Regions from separate parts of the Acidovorax sp. Q11 genome, predicted to be linked through region 1. Evidence: riboswitches for the same ligand, from Rfam matches in the RefSeq annotation. Region 1 holds a riboswitch; the other holds the start of a gene.

Region 1 (14,591 bases):
TAGGCAGCCGCCTCGTTGGCTGCGCCCGACAGGATGAATTCGCCCAAAGCGACCTGGCCCGACTGCACGGTGCGCTTGATTTCATTGGCCTTGAACAGCGATGCGTTGGGGTGCACCGTGATCTTGAGCTTGCCGCCCGTGGCCTTGTCCACGTCCTGCACGAACTGCTGCAGGTTCTGCACCTGGAAGGTGTTCAATGCATAGCCTGACGGGAGATCCCATTTGGTCTGGGCTTGCGAAAGTCCAGCGACAGCGAGGGCGCACATACCGAAAGCGATTTTCTTCATGGGGAACTCCTTGGGCCTTAAAAGCTGGCCAGTTGATGGTTGAAAAGGTCGGTCACCAGCATGCAGCCCGGCGCGTGGGTGATGCAGAACGCCGGTTGGGCATTGAGGATGGCGGACTGCGGCGTAACGCCACAGGCCCAGAACACGGGAATCTCATCGGGCAGCAGCGCCACGGCGTCGCCGTAGTCGGGCTTGGCAATGTCGGCAATGCCGATGAGCGCGGGGTCGCCGATGTGCACCGGCGCGCCGTGCACGTTGGGAAAGCGCGAGGTGACCTGCACGGCACGAATCACATCCGCCGCAGGCATGGGCCGCATGGACACCACCATCGCGCCGCCAAAGGGCCCGGCGGGTTCGGTGGCGATGTTGGTGCGGTACATGGCCACGTTCTTGCCTTCGTTGATGTGGCGCAGGCTGATACCGGCTTCTTGCAGCGCCGACTCGAACGAGAACGAACAGCCAAGCACAAAGGTCACAAGGTCGGGGCGCCAGAGGTCGGTGATGTCGGTCACTTCTTGCGCCAGCTCACCATGGCGCCAGACGCGGTACTGCGGCACGTCGCTGCGGATGTCGATGCCCTCGCCCAGCGATGGCAGCATGACCTGGCCGGGCTCGCTCACGGCCAGCACCGGGCAGGGCTTGGGGTTGCGCTGGCAAAAGCGCAGAAAATCACCCGCCTGCACCTCCGGCAGGATCACCAGGTTGCCCTGCACCCGGCCATGCGCCAGGCCGCTGGTGTGCGATGCCCAGGCGCCTTGCCGGATGATGCTGCGCACATGGCCGGGGTGGTTGATGCCCTCGGCGCCAAACACTGCCAGCGCTTTTTCTTGAACTGAATCCACCGTGTTTCCTTGCATTGAGAAATGTCAATTGCATGACGTTGGGCGGATTGTGTTGGGCTGCGCTGCCTGCTGGCAAATTCAAAAATTTTCTCTTAGCTCATCGATTTTTTCGATGCACACCATTGGGGCAAGGAGAACCAAGTTGGTGCCAAGGGTTAACCCTTGCAGACGATTCAAGGGTTAACCCGGGCATGGTGGATGGCGCGCAAAAAACGCTGCGCAATGGCGTTTCTTGCCCTTGCGGGCAGTTCGACCCAGCTTTGATCAGCGCCCGCAGGATGAAGGGTGGAACGCTGAACGTGCGGCGTTGCATGCACTGCGCCGGTGCATGCATGCGCCAGGGATCGCTCAGGCTTGGGCTTTGCGCGCCTTGGATGGCGGCTGTTGGGTGTCGATAAAACTGAGCGCTGAACGCACGACGGCCTCCATCGCCGGTGACGAGGGGTCTTCGCGGTAGCTCACGTGGATGGGCAGAGGCTTCAGCGGGGTATCGCAGGCCAGCGCACGCAGGTCCGGGAACGCCAGCAGCCGCTGCACCGCCAGCCGGGGCAGCGTCGCCACGCCAAAGCCGCCCTGCACCAGCTGGACCATGGCCGAGATGGACGAGATGGTGTGCACGCAACGTGGCTCGACCTGGGCCTGGCGCAGCGTGTCGAGCAAAAACACATGGGGCTGAGAGCCGCGCTGAAAGGTCAGGATGTCGGCACCCGCGAAATCCTGGAGCGCATAGCGGCGTTTGCGGTGCGTCTTGCTATTGCCCACAAACACCATCTCCATCGGCGTGACGGCCTGGCTGCGAATGCCGTCGGCTGCGGCAGGCAACGCGGCAAACACGGCGTCCAGCGTGCCCCGGCGGATCTGGTCGAGCAACACGGGCGTGGTCTCCACCGTCAGTTCCAGCTCCAGCAGCGGGTTGTCCTTGCGCAGTTGCTCCACCCACGGAATGAGCCACGAGTGCAGCACCGATTCGATGGCGCCGAGACGGATCGACACCTCCAGCGGCCCGCCCGAGCCCATCTCGGCCTTGAGCTGGCGCTGCAGCTCCAGCATGCGCTTGGCGTAGACCAGAAAACGGGCCCCGGCCACCGTGAGCTTGAAGTGCTTGTCGCGCCGGTCGAGCAGCAGCACGCCCAGCTCTTCTTCGAGTGCCGCAATGCGACTTGACATGGCCGACTGCGTGAGGAACAGCTTCTCGGCCGCACGTGTCACGCTCTTGAGGGAGGCCACCCAGTAGAAGGCTTCGACAAATCGCAGGTTCATGGTGGAGGCTCCCAAGCGCATTCCAGCAAACGCAGAATGCTCCTATTTTGATAGCTTAAAACGCTTGACCATAGCGCGGAAGCGGCCATTTTTATTCAAATCGACCCCACAAAAAGCGGCAGATCGGCCTTCTTGAGCGTGCGCAGCACAAAGCTGGATCGGCTGTGGCGTATGCCCTTGATCTTGTAGAGCTTCTCGCGCAGCAGGCGTTCGTAGTCACGCGTGTCCTTGACCACGATGCGCAGCAGGTAGTTTGAAGTGCTTGTCGCGCCGGTCGAGCAGCAGCACGCCCAGCTCTTCTTCGAGTGCCGCAATGCGACTTGACATGGCCGACTGCGTGAGGAACAGCTTCTCGGCCGCACGTGTCACGCTCTTGAGGGAGGCTACCCAGTAGAAGGCTTCGACAAATCGCAGGTTCATGGTGGAGGCTCCCAAGCGCATTTCAGCAAACGCCGAATGCTCCTATTTTGATAGCACAAAGCGCTTGACCATAGCGCGGAAGCGGCCATTTTTATTCAAATCGACCCCACAAAAAGCGGCAGATCGGCCTTCTTGAGCGTGCGCAGCACAAAGCTGGATCGGCTGTGGCGTATGCCCTTGATCTTGTAGAGCTTCTCGCGCAGCAGGCGTTCGTAGTCACGCGTGTCCTTGACCACGATGCGCAGCAGGTAGTCGTAGTCGCCCGACACCAGGTGTGCCTCGATCACCTCAGGAATGCTGGCCAGGGTCTCGCCAAATTTTTCGAGCGTGTTGTCCGAATGGCTGTCGAGCGTGACCTGCACCAGCACCGTGTCGGCCAGGTCGAGCGACTGCGGGTTGATGCGCACCGTGTAGCCCTGGATGACACCCGCCTCTTCCATCTTCTTGATGCGCCCCCAGCAGGGCGACGGGCTCAGGCCCACGGTCTGGCCGATCTCTTGCAAGCTGGCGCGCGCGTTGCCCTGCAGCACGGCGAGAATTTTTCTATCGAGGCGATCCATCGGCCGGATTATTCACAAAATTCTTCCATTGCAGCAAATTTTTCTGCAAACAAGGCCAATCGAAGCGAATTCAGCAAATTCATCTCTGCCACGCGGCGCATACTTCTTTCATCAAGGCGCTCTTACCGGAGCGCACAAACTGACAAGGCCCCGGCTGGTTACCGCCAGCACGGGGCCCTTGGCATTCCGGGCCCCATCACGAGCACCCGGCGGCGGCCATACAGACCGCATGTACAGGTCTGCCAGCCCAGCACTCGGAGTGTCGCCAATGCAACTGCAAACGCCCTGCAGCCCAGTTAATAAGCACGCTTACCAGCACAAACCCGGATGCCTGCGGCCATGCTGCACCGCCATAATTTCAGCGAGGTCGGGGGCGGCTCCGCAAGGGCCCCAGCGCAACCCACCCCTGCCCCACCATCAACAGGAGACACCATGCAATTGACCAGACTCGTCGTCGGCCTGAGCCTCGCGCTCGGCTTTGTGGCCACCGCTGCCGCGCAGACCACCATGCGCATCAGCATCTCGACGGCCCAGAATTCTCACCAGGGGATTGCCATCGACACGTTTGCCAAGGAAGTCGAAAAGCGCACCAGTGGCCGCTACAAGGTGCAGACCTTCTACAACGGCGCCCTGGGTGGCGAGCGCGAGTCGATCGAAGCCGTGCAGCTGGGCACGCAGGAGCTGGCGTTCAGCTCCACAGGCCCCATCCCCAACTTTGTGCCAGAGACCAAGATCCTGGACGTGCCCTTCCTGTTCCGCGACAAGGCCCACGCCCGCGCCGTGCTGGACGGCCCCATCGGCCAGGAGATGCTGACCAAGTTCGACAGCAAGGGCTTCAAGGCCCTGGCCTGGGCCGAAAACGGCTTCCGCCATATGACCAACAGCAAGCGTTCGGTGAACACGCCCGATGACCTCAAGGGCCTGAAGATGCGCACGATGGAGAACCCCGTGCACATCGCCGCGTACAAGGGCTTTGGCATCATCACCACGCCCATGGCCTTCCCCGAAGTGTTCACGGCCCTGCAACAAGGTACTGTGGACGGCCAGGAGAACCCGCTGCCCGTGATCATCTCGGCCAAGTTCGACCAGGTGCAAAAGCACCTGACACTGACCGGCCACGTGTATTCGCCTGCCATCTTCGTGATGAACAAGGGCGCTTTCGAGAAACTGTCGGCCGCGGACAAACAGGCCTTCATCGACGCCGCCAAGGAAGGCACCAAGGCCAATCGGGCCCGCGTGGACGAAGACGATGCCAAGGGTGTGGCCGACCTGCGCGCCAAGGGCATGACGGTGGTGGACAACCCCGACAAGTCCAAGTTTGTGGCCGCACTGGCCCCCGTGAATGCCGAATTCGAAAAACAGTTCGGCAAGGCCACGCTCGACAAGATCCGCGATTTCAAGTGATGCCCACGCTACTATCGTTGTAGTAGCAACCAACGCCCGTAGCGCAAGCGCTATCGGGCGTTTTTATTCTCGCCCCGGGTTTATTGCCTGATTGCTTACCGTGTTGTTCCCCCTGTTGATTCAACAACTGCCCATGGCTGGAACCGCCCCATGAAAAATGCTTTTCTCACCTTTGAACGATGGACCACGTTCATCGCCATGCTGGGGGCCTGCGCCATGCTGGCCCTGTCTGCCTCGCTGGGCATGTTCCAGATCCTCATGCGCTTTGTGCTGGAGCAGCCCGCCGAATGGACGGAAGTGCTGATCCGCTTCAGCCTGATCTGGATGGTGTTCCTCGCCATCCCCGCCGCCTTCCGCCAGGGGGCGATGGTGAGCGTGGATGTGCTGTACCGCTGGAGCCCTCCCGCCCTGCGGCGGGTGCTGGACTGGGTGGTCGCGCTGGCAGCCCTGGCGCTGATCGGCATCGTCATCTGGTACGGCTGGGACTACGCCCAGCGCGGTGGTGTGCAGAGCATGGCAGGGCTGGAATCCGTATCGATGTTCTGGGCCTACCTGGCCATGCCCATCGGCGGCCTGTTCTGCACTGTCGGCATCATCGGCAATCTCATCGACCCCCTGCGCATGGAACTGGAGACCGCCCAATGAGCATGGTCATGATTTCAACGATGGTGATTTGCTTTGCACTCACCATTTCGGTGGCCGTGTCCATCGGCCTCGCTTCCATCCTGGGCATCCAGGCATCCAACGCCAACATGCTGATCTCGGTGAAGGAGATGTTCGCCTCGATCAACAAGTTTCCGCTGGCGGCCATCCCCTTCTTCATCCTCGCGGGCAACCTGATGGAGACCGGTGGCATCTCGCGCCGCCTGGTGGAGTTTGCCAAGAGCATCGTGGGCGGCGTGCAGGGCGGCCTGCCCATGACCTGCGTGCTCACCTGCATGATCTTCGCGGCCGTTTCGGGCTCGTCGGTAGCCACCACGTTTGCGATTGGTGCCATCCTGATCCCCGCGCTCATCAAGCATGGCTACCCCACCAGCTATGCGGCGGCGCTGCAGGCCACCAGTGCCGAGCTGGGCGTGATCATTCCGCCCTCGATTCCGATGATCCTGTACGGCGTGAGCGCCGAAGTGTCCATTGGCGAGCTGTTCATCGCGGGCTTTGGCCCGGGCCTGCTGATCAGCGCCGCGCTGATGCTCTTCGTATGGGCGTACTGCAAGTACAAGGGCTGGGGCAAGAACGACGGCGATGGCCGCATGCCCTTTGGCAAGGCCACGCTGCAGGCAGGCTGGGCGCTGCTCATGCCTGTGATCATCCTGGGCGGCATCTACGGCGGCGTTTTCACCCCCACCGAAGCATCGGCCGTGGCCGTGTTCTATGCGCTCATCGTCGGCATGGTGATCTACCGCGAGATCCGCATCAAGGACCTGTTCGCCATCCTGCGCAAGTCGGCCATCTCGTCGGCGGTGATCATGTTCATCATCGCCAACGCCGGGCTGTTTGCGTTCCTCATCACACGTGCCGGGGTGCCCGATGCCATCGGCCGCTGGCTCGAAGCCGTGCTGCAGTCCCCTGCCCTGTTCCTGCTGGGCGTGAATGCGGCGCTGTTCGTGATCGGCATGTTCATCGAGACCAGCGCCGCCATCATCGTGCTGGCGCCCATCCTGGCGCCCGTGGCCATGCACTTTGGCATCGACCCGGTGCATTTCGGGCTGATCATGGTGGTGAACCTGGCGCTGGGCATGATCACACCGCCCTTTGGTGTGAACCTGTTTGCGGCCTGCACGGTGGCCAAGATCTCGCTGGACCGGATCATCAAACACCTGCTGCCTTTTGTGTGCGTGATCCTGGTGTGCCTGCTGGTCATTACCTATGTGCCATCGATTTCTCTGGCCTTGCGTGACCTGGTCTATGCCAAGTAGGCGTTAGAATCCCGCCCGTCAGGAGAGAGTGCTCCGCCCGCCAAACAGGGCGTGCAGCACCGCCGAAGGCGCAGGCAGCAGCCGAACGCTCAGGCAAAAGGACTGACAACCGCCCGCAGTGATGCGGGCGTTCCCTTGCTGGAGAGAGATGGCCCACCGCACCGCGTGATGAGGCCATCCACCGAAGGAGCAAACCGCATGGCCAGCCAGGGCGCTGCGGTGAATCTCTCAGGTAAAGCGGACAGCAGGGCAAATCCCGTGGCCACCCGTGTGGCTGCGGCCCCCATTTGCCCCGGAGTTCCGCCATGTCAGCCCCTGCCACGTCTACCCTGCTCACCACGCCCCTGAACGCCCTGCACATCGAGCTGGGCGCCCGCATGGTGCCTTTTGCGGGCTATTCCATGCCCGTGCAGTACCCCGCAGGCCTGATGGCCGAGCATGTGCACACCCGCACCGCAGCGGGCTTGTTCGACGTATCGCACATGGGCCAGCTCAAACTCATCGGCGCCGATGCAGCTGCGGCGTTTGAAACCCTGATGCCCGTGGACGTGATCGACCTGCCCGTAGGCAAGCAGCGCTACGGGTTGCTGCTCACCGACGAGGGCACGGTCATTGACGACCTGATGTTCTTCAACCAGGGCGAGGTGAATGGAGAGTCCACGCTGTTCGTGATCGTGAATGGCGCCTGCAAGGTGGGCGACATTGCCCATATCCAGGCCCGCATCGGCCAGCGCTGCAAAGTGGTGCCCATGCCCGACCACGCCCTGCTCGCACTGCAGGGCCCGCAGGCCGTCACCGCCCTCGCCCGCCTCGCGCCCGGCGTGGGAAAACTGGTGTTCATGACCGGCGGCGCATTCAGCATTGCAGGCTGCGACTGCTTTGTGACCCGCAGCGGCTACACCGGTGAAGACGGTTTTGAAATCTCGGTGCCCGCTGCGCAGGCCGACACCCTGGCCCGCGCCCTGCTTGCCCAGCCCGAGGTCAAACCCATCGGCCTGGGTGCCCGCAACTCGCTGCGTCTCGAAGCGGGCCTGTGCCTGTACGGCAACGACATCGACACCACCACCACGCCGCCTGAAGCCGCACTGAACTGGGCCATCCAGAAGGTGCGCCGCACCGGTGGCGCCCGCGCGGGCGGCTTCCCGGGCGCCGACAAAGTCTTGGCGCAGATCGACAACCCCGCCACCCTGCTACGCAAGCGCGTAGGCCTGGTGGCGCTGGAACGTGTGCCCGTACGCGAGCACACCGAGCTGCAAAGCACGGACGGCCAGAAGATCGGCGAAGTCACCAGTGGCCTGCTGGGCCCCACGGTGAACGAGCCCGTGGCCATGGGCTATGTGGCGCCCGCATTTGCCGCCATCGGCACGCGTGTGAACGCTATCGTGCGCGGCAAGGCCGTGCCCATGGAAGTGCGCGCCATGCCTTTCACGCCCGCCAACTACTTTCGCGGCTGAAGAAATGACATACCCCCTGAGTCGCCTACGGCGCCTTCCCCCTGGAAGGGGGACGCCCCCAGCGCGGCGGGGCGGCCCTTGCGCGGGGGCGCTGGCATGCGCCACGCACGTCGCACACGCCAAGGCATAAACCACGGCCCTTTGCCGCTTACATTGCTGATTCCTTTATTTACCCGTTGCTTGAGGAGCTTCCCCATGACCGTCAAATTTTCCAAAGAACACGAATGGATCAACACCGCCGACACCGCTGCTGCCGTGGTGGGCATCACCGTGCACGCACAAGATGCGCTGGGCGACGTGGTGTTTGTGGACCTGCCCGAGGTGGGTGCGAGCTTCAGCCAGGGTGACGTGGCGGGCGTGGTCGAGTCCGTGAAGGCTGCTGCCGACGTGTACATGCCCGTGACCGGCGAGATCGTGGAAGTGAACGAAGCCCTGCGCGCCGACCCGTCGCTGGCCAACAGCGACCCGCTGGGCGCGGGCTGGTTCTTCAAGGTCAAGCTGGCCGATGTGGCCCAGCTCGACGCCCTGATGGACGAGACGGCCTACACGGCCTTTGCAGCCAACGCCTGATGGGCGCTTGGCCCATTCGTCTCCGGTTTCAAAACCATAGCTGCCTGCGTTTGATTCCATTGGATTTCAAAGAAAAATCCTTTGAAATGTCCGACTGACAAGCGCCAGCAGCTTCTTTTTTCATAGCACCCCGAACGCCCGCCATGACTGCCGCCCTGCCCACCTCCTTGCCGTTGTCCGCGCTGGAAAACGCCGCCGAATTCCTGCCCCGCCACATCGGCATCGACGCAGCGGATGAAGCCCACATGTTGTCCGTGATCGGCGAGGCCTCGCGCCGCGCGCTCATTGACTCCATCGTGCCGCGCTCCATCGCACGCAGCCGCGCCATGGATCTGCCAGCGGCCACCACCGAGGCCGCAGCGCTGGCCGAACTCAAGGCCATTGCGGGCAAAAACAAGGTGCTTAAGAGTTTCATTGGCCAGGGCTACTACGGCACGCACACGCCGGGCGTCATCCTGCGTAACATCCTCGAAAACCCCGCCTGGTACACCGCCTACACGCCTTACCAAGCTGAAATTTCGCAGGGCCGCATGGAGGCTCTGGTCAACTTCCAGACCATGGTGTGCGACCTGACCGGCATGCCGATTGCCAACGCGTCGATGCTCGATGAAGCCACGGCAGCCGCCGAGGCGATGACCCTGGCCAAGCGCTCGGTCAAGAGCAAGAGTAACGTGATTGTGGTGGCCGGCGACGCGCACCCCCAGACCATTGAAGTGATCCAGACCCGCGCCAAGCCCCTGGGCCTGGAAGTGCGCCTGGCCAACTCGGCCGAGGAATGGGACAGCCTGCTGGCGGGCGACTACTTTGCCGTGCTGGCCCAGTACCCTGCCACCAGCGGCCGCATTGACGACCTGCGTGCCGATGTGGAAAAAGCCCATGCCAAGCAGGCCGCCTTCATCGTGGCCGCCGACCTGCTGGCCCTGACCCTGATCACACCGCCCGGCGAACAAGGCGCCGACATCGTGGTGGGCACCACCCAGCGTTTTGGCATGCCCATGGGTGCTGGCGGCCCCCACGCCGCATTCATGGCCTGCCGCGACGAGTTCAAGCGCAACCTGCCCGGCCGCCTGGTGGGCGTGAGCGTGGACGTGCACGGCAAGCCAGCCTATCGCCTCGCACTGCAAACCCGCGAACAGCACATCCGCCGCGAAAAAGCCACCTCCAACATCTGCACGGCCCAGGTGCTGCCCGCCGTGATCGCCAGCATGTACGCCGTGTACCACGGCCCCGAGGGCCTGCAGCGCATTGCCCAGCGCGTGGCCAGCTACACCGCCATTCTGGCCCGGGGCCTCGTGCAACTGGGCGCGCCGGTGCGTGAACAAGCCACGTTCGACACGTTGGTGCTGAAAACCGATGGCGCTACAAAATCAATAGCTGCAAAGGCAATACAGTCAGGCGCAAACCTGCGAATTTGCTTTGAAAACTACCTGTGTATCTCGCTGGACGAGACCACCACGCGCGCCGACATCGAGTTGCTGTGGAAGATCTTTGCGAAGGACGGCCAGGCTTTGCCCACCTTCGACGCTTTCGAGAACGGCATCGAACCGCTGATCCCCGCCGCGCTGCGCCGCACCAGCCGCTACCTCACGCACCCGGTGTTCAACACCCACCACTCTGAGACCGGCATGCTGCGCTACATCCGCCAGCTGTCGGACAAGGACCTGGCGCTCGACCGCAGCATGATCCCGCTGGGCAGCTGCACCATGAAGCTCAACGCCACCAGCGAGATGATCCCCATCACCTGGCCCGAGTTTGCCAACATGCACCCGTTTGCCCCGGCTGACCAGCAGCAGGGCTACAAGGCGCTGGACGAACAGCTGCGCGCCTGGCTGTGCGAGGCCACGGGCTATGCCGGCATCAGCCTGCAACCCAACGCCGGCAGCCAGGGCGAATACGCAGGCCTGTTGGCCATCAAGGGCTACCACGAGTCGCGTGGCGAAGGCCACCGCAACATCTGCCTGATCCCTAGCAGCGCCCATGGCACCAATCCCGCCAGCGCCCAGATGGTGGGCATGCAGGTGGTGGTGACGGCCTGCGACGCCAACGGCAATGTGGACCTGGCCGACCTGCAGGCCAAGTGCGAGCAGCACAGCGGCAACATCGCCTGCGTGATGATCACCTACCCCAGCACGCACGGCGTGTTCGAGACCCAGGTGAAGGAGCTGTGCGCCCTGGTGCACAGCCACGGCGGCCGCGTATACGTGGACGGCGCCAACATGAACGCCCTGGTGGGCGTGGCCGCGCCTGGTGAATTTGGCGGCGACGTGAGCCACCTGAACCTGCACAAGACCTTCTGCATTCCCCACGGCGGTGGCGGCCCTGGCGTCGGTCCCGTGTGTGTTGTCGAAGACCTCGTGCCCTTCCTTCCTGGCCTGCCCGGTCAGGGCGATCAGCCGCGCAACCCTGCCACTGGCAAGGTCGGCCCGGTGAGCGCCGCCCCCCTGGGCAACGCCGCCGTTTTGCCCATCAGCTGGATGTACATCCGCATGATGGGCGCAGACGGCCTGCAGGCCGCCACCGAGACGGCCATCCTGAGCGCCAACTACATCAGCGCGCGCCTCAAGGACCACTACCCCACGCTGTACGCCAGCGCCAACGGCCATGTGGCGCACGAGTGCATCCTGGACCTGCGCGGCCTGAAGGACACCAGCGGCGTGATGGCCGAGGATGTCGCCAAGCGCCTCATCGACTACGGTTTCCACGCGCCCACACTGAGCTTCCCGGTCCCCAACACGCTGATGGTGGAGCCCACCGAGAGCGAAACGCTGTTCGAGATCGACCGATTCATCGACGCGATGATCGCCATCCGCGAAGAGATCCGCCAGATCGAAGCGGGCAAGCTGCCCCAGGACAACAACCCGCTCAAGAACGCACCGCACACGGCCGAGAACCTGCTGAGCGGCGAATGGGCCCGCCCCTACACCCGCGAAGCGGCCGCCTACCCCGTGGCGGCCCTGCGCCAGGCCAAGTACTGGTCGCCCGTGGGCCGTGTGGACAACGTGTGGGGCGACCGCAATCTGAGCTGCAGCTGCATCCCGGTGTCGGACTACGCCTGAGTGGGCGGAGCGCGCTGTGACCGCCTCGCCCAGCGCCTGCAACGTTTGCGAACCGCCCGCGCTGGAGGCGCTCGTCCAGACGGAGCCCGCTCTGGCTGCACTGTGGCAAGCGCTGCCCCGCCGCCAGTTCGGCGCTGGCGCGCTGCTGCAGCGTGCCGGTGAAACCAGCACACGCTGCTGGCATGTGCGCAGCGGCGTGGTGCGGCTGTTCTACCTGAACGAACAGGGTACCGAGCGCAACCGCTCGTTCCACGGCAAGGGCAAATGGGTGGCGGGCAGCCTGCCGCCGCTTGCGCTGCCCAGCCCCTACGCCATTGAGGCACTGGCGCCCGTGGAGGCGGTGGAGCTGGACTATTCCACCTTGCAAGACTGGATGGGAGTCTTTCCGCAGATTGGCCCCCCGCTGCAAGAAGCCCTGGGCTACGTTTTCCAGTCGCACGCCCGGCGCGAGGCCGAACTGCTCAGCCATCCGCCAGAGGCACGCTACCAGGCGTTCCTGGCCTCGCACGCAGAGTTGGCCAGCCAGCTGCCCCAGCACCATGTGGCCAGCTACCTGGGCATCTCGCCGGTGTCGCTCTCCCGCATCCGAGCCAGGCTGGGCATGGTAGACGCAGCGCGCGGCGGCTGAAACCGACGTTTACCGCACCAGCGGCCACGCACTGACCGTGCGGTCCCGCCCCGGCATCACCACCTGGGGCACGCTTTCCTTGTCCATTACCGCGTTGGCGGCCACCAGACCGTTCCAGTGCAGCAGATGCGCGGTTACGGCATATACCTCGTCATCGGTCAGGCTCTTGGGAGCATGCATCGGCATGCCCCGGCGGACGTAGTCGAACACCGTGGTGGCATACGGCCACATTGCCCCCACCGACAGCACCTGCAAGGGGTACTGGCGCACACGCAAAGGCCGCAACAGGTCGTTCCAGGCGATGAAGCCATCCGATCCCACAAGGCGGGAAGCCGGACCTTCCATGCCCTGCGCGCCGTGGCACGCCGCGCAGTGCCGCGCATACAGCTGCGCGCCTTGCGCTACGCTGCCTCGGCCCGGCGGCAAATTGCGGCCATCAGGAAAGATGGTGATGGCGTAGCGCTCAACCTCTTCGGAAGACAGTGGCTGCGCCAGGCCGATGACAGCTGGCGGCGCTGCAGGTGCCATGCCGGGCGCGGGCTGCGTCTGCGCCTGGCTGGCGACCTCGGCGTACAGCAGCAGTACGACCGCTGCGAACATCCATCCGCCCCGCCGCAAGGCTGCCATCCTCGCGAACGAGCGGTGGTGAAACAGGCGCTCACGCATACAGGTTCTCCACGCGCCCATCGGCCTGCACGCGCCAAGCCTGCACCGCGTTGTAGTGGTTGAAGGAATGCAAGGCGTAGCGCCGCTTCCACTCGCCGCGCAGCGGCTGCGTGCGGCCATGCTCATCGGTGGCCCGGCTCAACAGGTCCGCGCGGCGTCCATTCCACTTCCAGGGCAGCGTGAAGCGCGTGAACGCGCGGTCCAGCACCGGCCCATGCAACTGCGCAGCCGTCCAGCTGCGGCCGCCGTCCACCGACACATCCACCCGGGCAATGCGGCCGTAGCCAGACCAGGCCAGCCCTGCGATTTCATAGAAGCCCTGGGTTTCGGGCATCGTCTGCTGGCCCGAGGGGTGGGTGATGACGGATTTCACGTCCATGTGGAAGGCAAAGCGTTCGATGCGACCGTCGGCCAGCACCTGGGTGTACAGGCCCGATTCATCCTTGGTGTAGGCAGGCGCGTCGGTCACCTCCAGCCGGTGCAGCCATTTGATGTTGACGTTGCCTTCCCAGCCGGGCATGAACAGGCGCATGGGGTAGCCCTGCGAGGGCCGCAGCCGCTCGCCGTTCTGGTACAGCGCCACCATGCCATGCTCCAGAAGCGCTTTGAGCGGCAGGCTTCGGCTGTGCGACCCACCATCTGCCCCTTCGGCCACCACCCAGCGGGCGCTGTCCTTCAGCCCTGCCTCGTTCAGCAGGTACGCCAGCGGCACCCCCGTCCATTCCGAACACGACACTTCGCCTGCGAGTTCGCCCAGGGTCTGGTCCAACGCTGTGGGCGACAGCGCATTGGCTGCCGAGTTGCCCGCGCACTCCAGAAAATGCACGCGGCTGACCATCGGGTAGCGCAACAGCCGGGCCAGGTCAATGCGCAAAGGCTTGTCAACCAGACCATGCAGCCGCAGTTCGTGCCGGCCAGGATCGATGTCGGGCACCCCGTTGTGGTGCACGGCAAAGTGCAACCCGCTCGGGGTGATGATGCCGCGTTGGTGCTGCAGTGGCGTGCGCCACCCCGCAAAACCCGAGACGTGCGACACCGAGCGCTGCACGGCCGCCTCGTAGGCCGATGGCTGCCCATAAGGCACATCGGCGCCGCCAGGCCGCGCCATGCTCTGCGGCAGCCGCGCGGCCAGGGGTTCTTGCGCGGATGGCGCTGGCTGCGCTTGCGCCATGCCACCGCCAACTGCCAAAGCGCCCAAAAAAGCCCTGCGTGCCCACAGTCCGCCAGGGCCGTCATGTGATTGCATCCGTCTATCTCCGCGAGTGGAAACGGCACCCATCGGCCGCGGAGCCAGTGTGGTGACGTGTGGCGCCGCGCGCATTAACGCTTGTTAACGCGGCCTCCTGCGTCCGAACACCCTTACACTGGCGCGCCACTGGCCCCAGGTCCCTGGTGCCAGCCGCCCCCTTTGTTGAATTCCAAGGAACCCCGTGCGCATCTCCCCTGCCCTCCTCATCGTTGGCCTGCTGGCCGCTCCGTTTACCGCTGCCCATGCGCAGGCCTCGGGCCCCGTCACCACCGCCAG
Region 2 (14,591 bases), on a different contig from region 1:
ACCTTCACCGTGAACCCTGCGTTGAACGCCAAGCTGCCCTACGACCCCGTCAAAAGCTACGAGCCCGTGGGCCTGGTCGCCCGTGTGCCGCTGATTCTGCTGGCCCACCGCGATGTGCCTGTGAACAACCTCCGGCAGCTGATCGCCGCCGTACAGCGCACGCCCGACAAATTCTCGTACGGCTCGTTCGGCAACGGCACCACAGGGCATTTCGCGGCCGAGCTGGCCTGGTCGGCAACTGGCATCAAGCTGATGCACGTGCCCTACCGGGGCAGCGCCCCCGCCATGGCCGACCTGATGGGCGGGCAGATTCCCTTCACCATCGACACCGTGGCGGCAGCGTTGCCACAGCTCAAGGCGGGCAAGATCAAGGCCATTGCCGTCACGGGTGCAACGCGGGCCACGCAGCTGCCCGACGTGCCCACGGTGGCGGAAAGTGGCTTCCCCGGGTTCTCGGCCGACTCCTGGCTGGCCGTGGTTGCGCCACGCGGCTTGCCCGCCGAGGCCAAGGCCAAACTGCACAAGGCCCTGGCCGACACCCTGGCGGACACGGAGGTCCGCAGCAAGCTCATCGCCGTCGGGCTGGAGCCGTCGTACGCCACGGGCGGTGCCGTGCTTACGCAGATCGAAGACGAGTTGCCGCGCATGCGCGCCATTGCCCAGCGCGCGCAAATCCGGGCGGACTGAACCCACCCGGGACCGTCAGGCCGCCAGCAGCTTCTGCACCCGCTCGCGCAGCAGCGTGGGCTGCACCTCGGTCGGGGCCACGGCAGAGCCCACATTCAGGCCCACGCGGCTGTAGAAGCCCCGGCGGAACGGCCGTACCATGGCGCCGCCCTGCTCAATGCGGCTGAAGTACGAGCCCCACAGGTTGGTCAGTGCCATGGGGATCACGGGGGCCTCGATGCCCTCGGCACGCGCGCGCTCGATGATCTTCATGATGCCGCCCTTGAACTCCTGCAGCTGCCCGTCCTTGGTGATGCCGCCTTCGGGGAAGATGGCGAGCAGGTCGCCCTCGCGCAGCACCTGGGCTGCACGGTCAAAGGCCGCTTCGTAGGTCTTGGGGTCTTCTTTGTAGGGCGCAATCGGGATCGCCTTGGCCAGGCGGAACAGCCAGCCCAGCACGGGCACGCGGAAGATGCGGTGGTCCATCACGAAGTAGATGGGGCGTGGGCTGGCTGCCATGAGCAGCACGGCATCCACAAAGCTCACATGGTTGCAGGCCAGAATGGCGGCGCCCGCTGAAGGCAGGTTCTCGTCGCCCTGCACCTTGAAGCGGTAGACGAAACGCGACGACACCCAGGCTACAAACCTCAGCAGGTACTCGGGCACCAGCATGAAGATGTAGAACGCCACCACCGCGTTGGCGATGCCGGTGAACAGGAAGATCTGCGGCACCGTGAAGCCCGCGCCCAGCAAGGCGCCTGCGATGAGCGAGCTGGCGATCATGAACAGCGCGTTGAGGATGTTGTTGGCCGCGATGATGCGTGCGCGGTGCGTGGGCTGGCTGCGCATCTGGATCAGCGCATACATGGGCACGCTGTACAGCCCCGCAAACAGGCTGAGCAGCAGCAGGTCCATCATCACGCGCCAGTGGGCGCCCTGGGCCATGAAGGCGGCCAGGCCCATGATTTCAGACGGCGGCAGGCTGCGCGACGCAAAGTACAGGTCGATGGAGAACACGCTCATGCCGATGGCGCCCAGCGGCACCAGGCCGATCTCCACATGCCTGCGCGAGAGCACCTCGCACAGCAGCGAGCCGATGCCGATGCCAATCGAAAACACCACCAGCAGCAGCGAAGCCACCTGCTCGTTGCCATGCAGCACGTTCTTGGCGAGGCTGGGGAACTGGCTCAGGAACACCGCACCAAAGAACCACATCCAGCTGATGCCCAGCAGCGAGCGGAACACCACGATGTTGCCGTGCGCGAGCTTGAGGTTGCGCCAGGTTTCGGTGAAGGGGTTCCAGTTGATGGTGAGGCCAGGGTCGGTGGCAGGCACCGAGGGGATGAAATGCGCCACCGCGCGCCCAACCAGTGCCGCCAGTACACAGGCCACGGCCACCGTGGTGTGGCCAATGCCAGGGATGGCCACCAGCAGGCCGCCCGCCACATTGCCCAGCAGGATGGCCACAAAGGTGCCCATCTCGACCATGCCGTTGCCACCCGTGAGTTCGCGCTCGCTGAGCACCTGAGGCATGTAGGCGAACTTGACCGGTCCAAACAGCGTGGAGTGCACGCCCATGAGGAAGGTGCACAGCAGCAGGATGGGGATGTTGCCGCCGATGAAGCCCACGGCCGCCACCAGCATGATGGCGATCTCCATGTTCTTCACGAAGCGGATCATCTTCGTCTTGTCGTACTTGTCGGTGAGCTGGCCCGACGTGGCCGAGAACAGCAAAAACGGCAGGATGAACAGCGCACCAATCACCAGCCCGGCCATGGCGGGCGGCAGCCAGTCCACGCTGAGCTGGTAGGTCACCATCACGGTGAACGCGAACTTGAACAGGTTGTCGTTGGCCGCGCCGGAGAACTGCGTCCAGAAAAACGGGGCGAACCGCCGCTGGCGCAGCAGGGCAAACTGGTTCGGGTCCTCATGGGTCTGCGTGGGCGTTGGCACGGATGCTGGCGCCGCGCTGGCTGAGGGGGTCTCGGGATGCATGCGTTTCTCCTCGTTTCCGATGGGTTGGCTTATTGGAATTTTCCGCGCCCGCGCTTCACACACGTGAACTGCGGGCGACACCCACGGCGTGGGCGCCATTCTGCACAAACAGCGTGACTTGCGGACCGCCGGATGCCGGGCGGGGGTGCCGTGCCGCCAGAGCCGTCAACACGGGCCAGGCCGCACCTGCGGCAAACAGGTGCTTGAGGCTGTGGCCCGACACCGCCTGGTAGGTAGCGTCGAACACCGAGTGGTCTGCCGCCTCGAACAGCTTGGCCACGGCATACAGGCCGATGACCGCGCCCAGGTGCACCGCCAGCGCGCCATCGCGCCGGGGCAAACACGCCAGGGCCAGCACCACCAGCATGCCGCCCAGCTGCACCACGGCCCAGGGCAACAGGTTGCCGGTGTGCGCCCACCACACCACGGCCAGCGGCCCGGCCAGCAGCACCACACCGGCGGCGGCCCACCCGGCGCGCTCGCTCACGCGGCTGGTGGCCGCCAGCCCCAGCAGGCCTGCAAAGGGCAGCACCATGCCCAGCCTGTCCCACAGCAGGCCCGCGTCGTGTGGCTGCCAGTGGTACAGCATGGAGCCCGCTGCCGTGCACAGCAGGCCCGCAAAAAACAGCCCGGCCAGCCACCGCGAGGCCCCGTCCAAGCCCACCGCCCGGCGCAGCGCCACCAGCCCCCAGACACCGGCCAGTGCAAACAGCAGATTGCTCAGCACATCGAGTGCGCAGGGAATCCCCAGCCACACCCGCTGGTCGGCAAACGCATGCTGGTGTTCGCTGGCGGGCAGCACCGGCCCCCAGACGGCCAGGGCGATCAGGGCAGCAGCGCCCAGCAACAAGCCAGTCTCGGCCCGGTTGAGAGGAGTTGCGGAAGAAAACAACGGCATGGCGGAAATCCTGCGGGGTTGGAATGCCGCGCAGTGTGGGCAGGCCATCGCGTCTGGGCCCCGTAAAAGTCGCACAAAGGGCTACCCATGCCACCCTGGGTATTGATAATTGATACCTAACACCCACCAATACCCGCCAACCGCCCCCAGCCATGAGCACCACCGCCGACCTCGTCACCGCCCTGAAAAAGGAACTGAAAACCGCGCAGATGACCTACGCCGACCTGGCCCAGGCGCTGGGCATGGCCGAGTCCAGCGTCAAGCGCATGCTGGCCAAGGGCGACATGCCGCTGTCGCGCATCGACGCCATCTGCCGCGCACTGGCGCTGGACTTTGCCGACTTGGCGCGGCGCGTGGCCGATGCGCAGCCGCTGCTCAAGGAGCTGAGCCAGGAGCAGGAAAAGGCCGTGGTGGGCGACAAGAAGCTGCTGCTGATGGCGATCTGCGTGCTCAGCCAATGGACGCTGGAGCAGGTCGTCACCACCTACCGTCTCACCGAGGCCGAGGGCATCAAATACCTCGCGCAGCTCGACCGCATCGGCATCATCGAGCTGCGGCCGCTCAACCGCTACCGCCTCAAGCTGGCCAAGACCTTCCGCTGGCGGCCCCATGGCCCGGTGATGAACTACTTTCGCGAGCACGCGCTGCTCGACTACTTTGCGGGCGGCTTTGACGGCACGGGCGAAGGCGTGCTGCTGGTGCACGGCAACATCAGCCGCAGCCTGGCCCCCGCCTTCATGGAGCGCATGCAGCGCGTGGCCCAGGACTTTGCCCAGCAGCACCTGGCCGACCAGAAGCTGCCCGAACGCGAGCGCGAGGGCTACACCCTGCTGCTGGCCATGCGCAGCTGGGAGTTCGAGGCGTTCTCCAGCATGCGCAGGTAGCCGAATGCTCACTTATTGATAGCTTAATCCGCTTTACCCATGCGCGGAGAAGGCCAAAAAAGTGCATCAAAAGGAGCCTCACAGGCTCTCAAAACAAGCCACAGCGGCCCACGAGGCTTGACCCCTCAAAGAGAAACAACTATTCTTTAAATAACAAATTTTGTTAATTTAAAGATAGTCAAATGAAAACCACCCGCCAGCAACAAGATGCCACGCGCCGCCAGATCGTGGCCAGCGCGGTGGACCTCATGACCCGCCAGGGCTTTGACGGCACGACGATGAAGGACATCGCGCGTGCCGCAGGCATTGGCGACGCGACCATCTACAAATACTTCCCCACCAAGGACCGCATCGTGGTCGGCTACCTGGACGACACCGTCCAGCAGGCGCTGGCCGACACGCTGCAGACCCCGGGGTTTGATGGCTACGGCCTGCAGGAAAAGCTGCAGCGCCTGACCGACGCGGTGCTGGAGCGCCTGTTGGCCGACCGCGAGTTCGTGGCCCAGGTGCGCGGGCTGGCGCGGCGCTCGCCGCTGTCGATGCTGGCCGAGCCCCTGGCGGCGCGCCAGGGCCTGCGCGATGCGGTGAGCAGTTTTCTGGAAGCCGCCGAGGCCAGCGGCGAGATCGAGCCCTGCGACTTCAAGGGCCTGGCGGGCAGCCTCTATACCGATTACCTCGCGGGCGTGGTGAGCTACTGGCTGGCCGACACCTCCGACGAGTTCGCTGACACCACGCAGCTGGTGGACCTGTCGCTGGGTGTGCTGGTGCAGGCGCTGCGCGTGGGCCTGGTCAACCGCGTGGCGCAGCTGGGCGGCTTTGTGCTGCGCAGCCAGATGGCGCGCATGGCCCAGCACGGAAGCGGCCTGCTGGGCATGCTGCAACTGGCGCGGCAGACGCTGGGCAGTGCCCCGGCTGCCCCATCCGCGCGCAGCCCCGAGCCCCCGGCGCCGCCCCCACGCCGCGCCACACGCGCGCCCCGCACCCCGGCGGCGGCACCCGCCGCCACCCACAAAAAGAAGAGCACACCATGAATTCGCCCGCCGCTATCGCAGCCCCCACCACCGCGCGCGCCACCCAGGTGCCACAGGGCACGGCCATCCACGCCACGCTGCCCGGGGCCGATTTTTTTGACGCCTACGAGGTGACCGACCGACACCCCGCACGCTCGGCCCTGCAGTCGTGGCTGGATGTGGCGGCCCGCACCCCGGCATGGACACGCGCCCTCATGTTTGTGCGCAACAAGGCCGTGCGCCTGGTGGGCCTGAAGGACCTGGGCCAGTTGCACGACGGCCACCCGCCCGCCAGTGGCCGCGCACTGCGCGACGCGCGCAGCTACCGCGTGGGCGACCGGGTGGGCATCTTCCGCATCCGGCACCTGAGCGACACCGAGGTGGTGATGGGCCAGGACGACAAGCACCTGGACGTGCAGGTGTCCATCTGCAAACAGCCCGCGGCTCCCGGCGCCGCGCCCCGGGTGGTGCTGAGCACGGTGGTGCACATCCACAACACACTGGGCCACGCGTACATGGCGGTGATCACGCCGATCCACCGCGTGATTGCACGCGGCACGGCGCAGCGCCTGGCAAACCATGGCCAAAACTGAAACGGACGCCCCGCGCACCGGCAAGCTGGCCCGCAGCGCCATCACCGGGCTGGCGGCAGCGCGCATCGGCATGGCCGAGCTCTCGCACCGCACGCGCAAGCGTTCAGCCCAGGCGCAGGCCGAGCACGAGGCAGCGCTGGGCCGCATCTTGTTCGGCGCGCTGGGGCAGTTGCGGGGTTCGGCGCTCAAGGTGTCGCAGCTGCTCAGCATGCACCCGCAGCTGCTGCCCGAGGGCGTGCGGCGCGAGCTGGCCCGCGCCCACCACCAGGCCCCACCGCTCAACCGCGCACTGGTGGGCCGCGTGTTCCGCCAGGCCTTCGGGCAAGAGCCCGAGGCGCTGTTCGACCACTTCGAGCCCACCGCATTTGCCGCCGCCAGCCTGGGCCAGGTGCACCGCGCACAGCTGACGGGCCACGGCACGGTGGCCGTGAAGGTGCAGTACCCCGGCATCGCCGCCACCATTGCCAGCGACATGCAGCTCATGCGTGCCGCGCTGCGCGCACTGGCCCACACCGATCTGCCCCTGCCCACCGACGCGGTGATGGACGGCGTGATGGCCGAGATCGAAGCCACCCTGCTGCGCGAGGTGGACTACCTGCAGGAGGCCGAACAGCTGCAGTGGTTTGCAGAGCACGCCGCGCAGCCGGGGGTGGTGATGGCCCGGCCCATCCTGTCGCACACCCGCGCCCAGGTGCTCACGCAGCAGTTTCTGCCGGGCCAGCCGCTGCAGGCCTGGCTGGCCACCCAACCCACGCAGGTGCAGCGCGACCAGGCCGGGCAGCACCTGTGGGACTGGTTCATGCACTGCCTCTTTGTGCTGGGGCGGGTGCATGCCGACCCGCACCCGGGCAACTTTGTGTTTGCGCCCGATGGCACGGTGGGCGTGCTGGACTTTGGCTGCACGCGCAGCCTGTCCGCAGGGTTTCGCGCCCAGGTGGCGCAGGCTTGGTCGGCGCTGCTGCGGCCTGCGGACGACCCGCAGCGCCATGCACTCGTGCTGCAGGCCTACCAGGCCCTGGGTCTGGCCGGGGCCGATGTGAGCCTGCCCACCTACTGCACTGACCTGGCCCCCGCGCTGGCCGAGATGCAGGCCTGGCAGATCGAGCCCTTCACACAGGCGGTGTTTGACTTTGGCACCAAGACCCCACCGCCGCTGACCCCACCCGCCGACCAGCGCGTGCTGGGCCGCCACCTGCAGCAAGTGCCCTGCGAAATGCCCGCGTTCGAGCGCATGTGGATGGGACTGATGCACCTGCTCACGCAACTGGGCGCACGGGTGCACACCCGGGGCGCGCACTGGCTCGCCCGCACCACCGCCAAGCCCTGACCACCTGACCATGCCCCCTTCACGGAGCTTGCCCGCCATGACCCTCACCCCCCCACCTCCTTTTACGCTTCGCACCGCCTGGAAGGGCCTGTGGCTGCTCGCCGTGGCCGCCATCCACACGCTGTTTGCCGCCATCGTGTTCCCGCCCCAGTTGGAGGAGATCGTTCGGCGCGGCGTGATCGACAGCGTGGGCACCGACCCCATGGCGGGCGCTGTGGCCTGGTTCGTGCTGTTTGGCGCCGTGCTGGCCCTGCTGGGCTGGGCCGTGCTGCTGATCGAGCGCCATGCGGCGCCAGCCCCCGGCTTGCTGCGTCCACTGGGTCTGGGGGTGCTGGCCCTGGCACTGCTGGGCATCGCGCTCATGCCCGCATCGGGCTTCTGGCTGGTGCTGCCACCCGCGCTGGCAATGTGCTGGTCCCCCGGCCAACGGACCCTGGCCGCCTGAGCAGTGCCCAGTCCCAAGAGGAGACAAAACATGAACACTTCGCTGGTGCTTGCAGCCGTGGGCCTGGCCCTGGTGGGCGCCGTCCATTCCGTGCTCGGAGAAATCCTGGTGTTCCGCACCCTGCGCCTGCGTGGCGTGGTGCCCACAGGCGGCCAGCCCGTGCTGCGCGAGCAGCATGTGCGCATCCTCTGGGGCAGCTGGCACCTGGTGACGGTGCTGGGCTGGGCCTTCAGCGCCCTGCTGTGGCGCCTGGGCATGGTGCCCGTGGACGCGGGCCTGGGCGCCTGGGTAGCGGATGTGGCGGCAGGCGCCACGCTGGCCTGCGGGCTGCTCGTATTTTTTGCCACCGAGGGGCGGCACCCCGCATGGGTAGCGCTGATGCTGCTGGCGGTGGTGATCTGGTGGCGCTGAGCCCTGCCGCGAGCGTGACAAAAATCACACTCCTCCCATGCGCCTCCGCCCCAGGAAACACAACTTCACAAGACTTCGCAATCCGACTACACCGGCTTGACGCAGGGCCCGCAGCATCAAGGCTCCGGTTCCGACAGGGACCATTTTTAGGAGTTCACCATGGCCCGCAATGCACTCGCCGCTGTATCCATCGCCCTGCTGACGCTGGCTGCCGCCACGGCAGCGCACGCGCAGCACACCAGCGCCACCGTTGTCATCGGTGCGGACGCGCCCCGCTACCACGGCCCGGCGCCTGTGGTGGTGCAGTACCAGGCGCCCCCACCACCCCGCCATGAGGCCGTGCCCCACCCACGCCGGGGCATGGTCTGGGTGCCCGGCCACTGGGAGTGGCGTGGCCACCGCCATGTCTGGCAGCAAGGCCACTGGGTCAAGGCCCGCCCCGGGTACCACTACCGCGAACCGCGCTGGGTGGAACATGGCGGCCGCTGGGACATGCAGCGTGGCGGCTGGGACCGCGACCGGGATGGTGTGCCCAACCGCCACGACCGGGACCGCGATGGCGACGGTGTATCCAACCGCCACGACCGCAGCCCCGACAACCCTTACCGCAACTGAGAGCCTGTTTACGATCTCGCAGGAGATCACAAACAGGCGCTGAAAGGCGCGGCGGACTGGGGCAGCGTTGGCTGGGTGCTGTTCAGTCGAACACCAGCTCCGCCAGGCCCAGGCCCGGGAAATCCGCCACCACCCGGGTGCCCGGCGCCACCAGCACGGTGCCGGTGCACGAGCCCGTCGTCACCCACTGGCCTGCGCGCAGCCCGCCCAGGCTGTGTGCGCCTTCGTTGGCCAGCCACACCAGCAACCGCAGCGGGTCGCCCGCCGGGTTGCCCCAGGTGGTGTGCTGCACGGCCACCGATTCGTTCACCCACAGCCTCACCCCTTGCGCCAGCGGCTGCACTGCCGCTAGATCGGCCGTCCCGGCGCCCACCACCAGGGCGCCATGGCAGGCTTGATCGGCCAGGCGGCTCCATTCGCCCTGCTGGGCCCAGGCGGCAAAACGGGTGTCGCACACCTCGATGGCAGCGCGCACCGACACCAGGGCCGCACGCACCTCGTCCAGGCTGTAGGGCGCGGCGCGCGGGGGCAGATCGGCGCCCAGTTCGTAGGCCAGTTCCGCCTCCACCCCCAGCACCACAAAACCGGCGGCGGGCAGGTGCACAGCGGCTTGCCCGGCGTGCTGGGCCTGCGCCACCCAGACCGAATCGCGGGTGAGCGCCGCGCGCGCGGGCAGTGCATCGGGCGATGCCGCGCCCACCTTCCAGCCCGCGACCTCGCCGCGCTCGCGCACCACCGCGTCCTGCACCGCATAGGCTTGGGCCGCGTTCTGCGGGCGCAACCCAGCGGGCAGGTCCAGCGGGCGGGGCGTGCGCCCCTGGCGGGCCATGGTGAGCACGGCGGCACTGGTCTGCGGGTCAAAGGCGGTATCGGGCATGGGGCGGTTCCAGGGTCAGGGAGATCGGCAAATTATGGCCACCAGCCACCGGGGGCCCACGGCCCCAGCATCAGCAACGATTGCGGCCCATTAGCGCACAGGAGTCGGTTTTCGCGTGTCGTGCGCTCCTAGAATGGCCCCCGCAGGAGAGCGCAGTGGCACCGCCCGCTGTGCACCGAAGGCGCAAACTCCCATACACGCTCAGGTTCCGTACTGCACCATTTTTCAAAGCCGTCTGGAGAGCCGCTTCGCGCAACGCGAAGCGCACCGAAGGAGCAAGCCGCAGCCCGGGTGGGATGGCGGTGAATCTCTCAGGTACCAAGGACAGGGGGAGCGGCAGCCTGGCGGACATGCGCCAGCTGCTTGCTATTGATTTAGTAGCTGCAATCGCATACCCATCAGGCGCAGACCCCTTAAAAGGCTTCAAAAATGCGCGTGATCGTTCTCGGCGCCGGCTTGCTCGGCGTGACTTCGGCTTATTTCCTCTCGCAACTCGGTCACGAGGTGACCGTCATCGACCGCCAGGGTGCGCCCGGCGCCGAAACCAGCTTTGCCAACGGCGGCCAGATCTCGGTGAGCCATGCCGAGCCCTGGGCCAACCCCAGCGCGCCGCTCAAGGTGCTGCAGTGGCTGGGCAAGGAGGACGCGCCTCTGCTGTTCCGCATCCGAGCCGACATGCGCCAGTGGCTGTGGGGCCTGTCTTTTTTGCGCAACTGCACGCCCGCGCGCACGCGCCACAACATCGAGCAGATCGTGCGCCTGGGCACCTACAGCCGCGACACGCTGCAGCAGCTGCGCGCGGCCACCGGCCTCCAGTACGACCAGCGCACGCAGGGCATCCTCCACTTCTATACCAACCAAAAGGAATTCGACGGCGCACTGGCCCCGGCCGAGCAGATGCGCCAGCTGGGCTGCGAGCGCCAGGTCATCAGCGCCGACGAGGCCGTGCGCCTTGAACCCGCGCTGGCCCACATCCGCCCGCAGCTGGCGGGCGCCACCTACACGGCCGAGGACGAATCGGGCGATGCCAACCAGTTCACGCGCGAGCTGGCCAAGCTGTGCGAGGCGGCGGGCGTGCAGTTCCGCATGGGCCACCACATCACCGCACTGCGCGAGGCAGGCGGCCGCATCGACCACGTGGAAGTGACCAACGCCGAGGGCCGGTTCGAGCGCGTGCGCGGCGATGCGTTTGTGCTGGCCATGGGCTCGTTCAGCCCGCTGCTGGCACAGCCGCTGGGCATCCAGCTGCCCATCTACCCGGCCAAGGGCTACTCGGTGACGATGCCGGTGAAAGACGCCAGCAAGGCGCACCAGGTGAGCCTGACAGACGACGAGTTCAAGCTCGTGTTCTCGCGCTACACCAGCGAACGCGGCGGTGATCGCCTGCGCATTGCAGGCACGGCCGAGCTGAACGGCTACGACCGCCACCTGAACCAGGTGCGCTGCGAGGCCATCGTGCGGCGTGTGGAACAGCTTTTCCCTGGCGCGGGCGACGCGAGCCAGGCCCAGTTCTGGAGCGGACTGCGCCCGGCTACACCGAGCAACGTGCCGCTGATCGGCAAGACGAAGGTGGGCAACCTGTTCCTCAACACCGGCCACGGCACGCTGGGCTGGACGCATGCCTGCGGCTCGGGCAAGGCCCTGGCCGACATCGTGAGCGGCCGCGTGCCCGAGGTGGACTTTGCGTTCCAGGGCTTGCAGGGGCGTGCGGCGGGCGCGGCGTTGGTGCCGTCGCGCACGGCGGCCTGAAGCAGCGCGCGGTTGCAGCGAGGCAGCGCTGCAACCGCCACGAAAGCCCGCGCCTACTTGGCCGCGCCCGTGGCGTGCGCCACAAACTGCGCCACGGCCAGCATGTCCTTCTCGCTCATGCGCTCGGCATACGAGGGCATCACGCCGATGCCTGCCTTCAGCGCGCGCAACACGCGGCCCGCGTCGGGTTTCAGCTCATCCAGCACCGGGCCCACCTGGCCCTCGGCCCCAGCGGCCTGCAGCGTGTGGCACACCGCGCAGGCGGGCTGGATCTTGGTGAACAGCTCCTTGCCACGCGCCAGTTCGGCAGGGTCGGCGGCCCAGGCCGCCGCACAGGCACCGACAGCCCACAGCGCCACCCCGAGGTGGCGCGCTCGGTTCCACCGCCCCATGTCAGGCGACAGCCACCGTGACAGCGTGGTCGCGCCAGCTGGCGTTGTTGTAGCCGCCCAGGTTTTCCTCGCGCTGCTCGGCCTGCACATTGCCCGCCGTGTCGGTGGCGCGGCTGGCCAGCACATGGCTGCCTGCCTCCAGACGCACGGGCAGCGCAAACTGCCGCCAGGCAAACGGGCCCAGGTCGGGGCCGATGAGCTTGGCCGCCAACCAGGTTTTGCCACCATCGACCGAGACTTCCACACCCTTGATGCCGCGTGTGCCGCCAAAGGCCACGCCATGCACCTGCACCTGCCCGGGCTTGAGCGCGCCCTTGTCGGGCAGCGGCCCGTTGATCCAGGACTTGACGCCCATCTCCCACACCGAAGGCTGGTCGGGGCTGGCCTTGCTGCCGGGGGGCGACATGCGGTAGCCGTGCGACATGATGCGTGCCTGTGACTGTGCGCTGGTAAACGCCACGCGCTTGACGTACTTGATGTTGTTCACGCCCTGGTAGCCCGGCACCACCAGCCGCAGCGGGCCGCCGTGCGCGAGCGACAGCAGCTCGCCATTCATCTCCCAGGCCAGGAGAGCGTCATCCAGTGCCTTCACGGGCACCGAGCGCTCCACCAGCACGGTGAGCGGGTCCACGCCCTCGGGCAGTTTTTCGCCGCCCGTGCCGGTCAGGTAAGCAGCACCATCGGCCAGGCCACCCAGGGCCGCCACCACGTTGCGCAGCGGCACACCGCTCCAGACCACACAACCTGCCGCACCCACCTGCCAGGGTGTGCCGCTGGGCTTGCTGGGGAAAAAGCCCCGCCCATTGCCCGAGCACTGCAGCACCGTGGCCACGGTTTCCACGCCCAGGGTGCGAAGTTCGGCCAGCGTCAGGCTGCGCGGGTTTTTCACCCCTTCGACGGATACGCTCCAGGCATCGCGGTTGTCCAGAATGGCCGCGTCGGGCGCAGGCAGGTTGTTACGCACGTACAGCTGGTTGGACGGCGTGATGACGCTGGTGCCGAATGCAGAGCGGCGCGTCTCCAGCGTGCTGGTGCTGTGCACGATCAGGGCTTCGGGCGTCTTCCAGCCTGCATAGGCGGGCAGCGGCTTGGCGGCCGGGGCAGCGGCCGCCTGGGCCCGGGCGTTGCCCGTCCACCCTGCCAGGCCCAGCGCGCCCAGGGCGGCGGCGCTTCCAGCCAGCAGGTGGCGGCGCGGCAAGGTCGTGGAATGTGTCATGGGAGGGTCTCCAAACTAGGGGGGGTGGGATGGGCAGGCAAGGGGGCCCGGCCCGGTGGCAGCCCCCTCTGGCCGATGGAGGCAGCCCGCATTCTGTGGGGCAGCTCCGGCCCGGCGCACGCAACATTGCGTTAACAGAAGTAACAGATACAAAACATCCGAAACATCTGCACGCATGTCAGATGGCGTGGGCATATTCGCCGCTTCGGAGAGAGAACGAAGAAAGGGCGACACCATGAACATCCAGAAAAAATCCAAAGCCCACCGTGCGAGCGCCCAGCTGGCCGTGCTGCTCTGCTGGGGCCTCGGCTGCAGTTCGGCACTGGCACAGCTCACGGCCATGGTGGCGGTGGAGCCCACCGCGCGCAAAGCCGCCCATTCCATCCTGCGCACGGCGGCCGAGTCGGGCCTGGCCAAGGCCTCGGGTCAGTCTGTGGCCCTGGCCACCAGCGACGACATGGCCGATGTGATGCGCGCCACCCGCAGCGCGGGCTACGACATCTTCATCGGCCCGGCGCAGGTGGCAGCCTCGGCGCTGCAGCGGGGCTATGAGCTGGTGGGCGCCACGCACAAGTCCGACAAGTACCTGCTGGTGGGGCTGGCGCAGATCGACGCCGTGCCCGCCATGAAGGGCCGCCGCCTTTACCTGCCGCAGCAGGACTCCATCTACACCTACATGGCGCGCGGCATGCTCAACGAGGCTGGGCTGTCGTTCCAGGACCTGCGTGCGGTGCAGTATGAAAAGTTTCCCCAGGCCGGGCTCACGGCCCTGACCCTGGGCTCCACCGACGCCACCGTGGTGCGCGAGGACGACTGGGCCGAGTGGGCAGCCGCACACCCCGGCACCGCGCGTGTGCTGGCCACCTCGCAACCCGTGCCAGGAGGGTTTTCGGTGGTCGTCAAGAAGGACCTGCCCACCGATGCGCGCAACCGGCTGGCCCAGTGGTTTGGCGCCACGCCGGCATCCACCGGCCTGCCGCCCGTCACCCTGCGCCCCGAAGCCACCGAATACCGCCGCGTGGCCGAGCTGGGCCTGTTCACCCCCACCAGCCTGCCGGGTGTGAGCCGCATCACCGCACGCGAGGCCCAGACCCTGCTGGCGCAGGGCGCCACCCTGGTGGACACGCGCACCGAGAAGGAATTCAAGGCCAAGCGCATCCGGGGCGCGGTGTTTGCGGCCTATGTGGAAAAAAGCCTCAAGGACGTGGCCTTCAATGCGGCGCAGGACGACTTCCAGGCGCTGGACAAGCTGCCGGGTCTGGACAAGGCCAAGCCGGTGATCTTTGCCTGCAATGGCGCCGAATGCTGGAAGTCCTACAAGGCGGCCAAGGTGGCGGCCGCCAAGGGCTACAAGTCGGTGTACTGGCTGCGCGGCGGCCTGCCCGAGTGGGATGCCACCGGCCTGCCCACAGAGGGCGGTTGAGCACTCCGCAACGGAACAACCGGGGCTTTTGCCCCGTTCCGTACAATCACTTGCAACTCAACACCCAAGGGCGCGCAAGGCGCCCTTTGT

What was found. Region 1 has a riboswitch for glycine ahead of gcvT (glycine cleavage system aminomethyltransferase GcvT). Riboswitches for the same ligand answer to the same signal wherever they lie in the genome.
Region 2: another riboswitch for glycine. It lies ahead of ACYZGB_RS08335 (D-amino acid dehydrogenase); the one in region 1 lies ahead of gcvT (glycine cleavage system aminomethyltransferase GcvT).

The regions. Positions count from the first base shown of each region.
Region 1 is NZ_JBUDZG010000002.1:98,168-112,758, reverse strand. It holds gene ACYZGB_RS02950 (TRAP transporter substrate-binding protein) at 1-287, opposite strand, end outside; gene ACYZGB_RS02945 (putative hydro-lyase) at 305-1,081, opposite strand; gene ACYZGB_RS02940 (LysR family transcriptional regulator) at 1,478-2,389, opposite strand; partial or broken gene ACYZGB_RS02935 (Lrp/AsnC ligand binding domain-containing protein) at 2,485-2,643, opposite strand; partial or broken gene ACYZGB_RS02930 (LysR family transcriptional regulator) at 2,630-2,809, opposite strand; gene ACYZGB_RS02925 (Lrp/AsnC family transcriptional regulator) at 2,905-3,369, opposite strand; gene ACYZGB_RS02920 (TRAP transporter substrate-binding protein) at 3,802-4,773, shown strand; gene ACYZGB_RS02915 (TRAP transporter small permease) at 4,924-5,418, shown strand; gene ACYZGB_RS02910 (TRAP transporter large permease) at 5,415-6,692, shown strand; glycine riboswitch at 6,710-6,799, shown strand; glycine riboswitch at 6,821-6,947, shown strand; gene gcvT (glycine cleavage system aminomethyltransferase GcvT) at 6,998-8,146, shown strand; gene gcvH (glycine cleavage system protein GcvH) at 8,342-8,716, shown strand; gene gcvP (aminomethyl-transferring glycine dehydrogenase) at 8,860-11,772, shown strand; gene ACYZGB_RS02890 (Crp/Fnr family transcriptional regulator) at 11,789-12,400, shown strand; gene ACYZGB_RS02885 (c-type cytochrome) at 12,410-13,066, opposite strand; gene soxC (sulfite dehydrogenase) at 13,059-14,312, opposite strand; gene ACYZGB_RS02875 (FKBP-type peptidyl-prolyl cis-trans isomerase) at 14,503-14,591, shown strand, end outside.
Region 2 is NZ_JBUDZG010000007.1:68,837-83,427, forward strand. It holds gene ACYZGB_RS08280 (Bug family tripartite tricarboxylate transporter substrate binding protein) at 1-687, shown strand, start outside; gene ACYZGB_RS08285 (MFS transporter) at 703-2,661, opposite strand; gene ACYZGB_RS08290 (hypothetical protein) at 2,717-3,559, opposite strand; gene ACYZGB_RS08295 (helix-turn-helix domain-containing protein) at 3,712-4,443, shown strand; gene ACYZGB_RS08300 (TetR/AcrR family transcriptional regulator) at 4,626-5,474, shown strand; gene ACYZGB_RS08305 (DUF2867 domain-containing protein) at 5,471-6,046, shown strand; gene ACYZGB_RS08310 (ABC1 kinase family protein) at 6,033-7,373, shown strand; gene ACYZGB_RS08315 (DUF6463 family protein) at 7,411-7,818, shown strand; gene ACYZGB_RS08320 (hypothetical protein) at 7,849-8,229, shown strand; gene ACYZGB_RS08325 (YXWGXW repeat-containing protein) at 8,389-8,844, shown strand; gene ACYZGB_RS08330 (2-keto-4-pentenoate hydratase) at 8,927-9,721, opposite strand; glycine riboswitch at 9,947-10,059, shown strand; gene ACYZGB_RS08335 (D-amino acid dehydrogenase) at 10,151-11,470, shown strand; gene sorU (SorU family sulfite dehydrogenase c-type cytochrome subunit) at 11,524-11,862, opposite strand; gene sorT (SorT family sulfite dehydrogenase catalytic subunit) at 11,864-13,078, opposite strand; gene ACYZGB_RS08350 (rhodanese-like domain-containing protein) at 13,314-14,501, shown strand.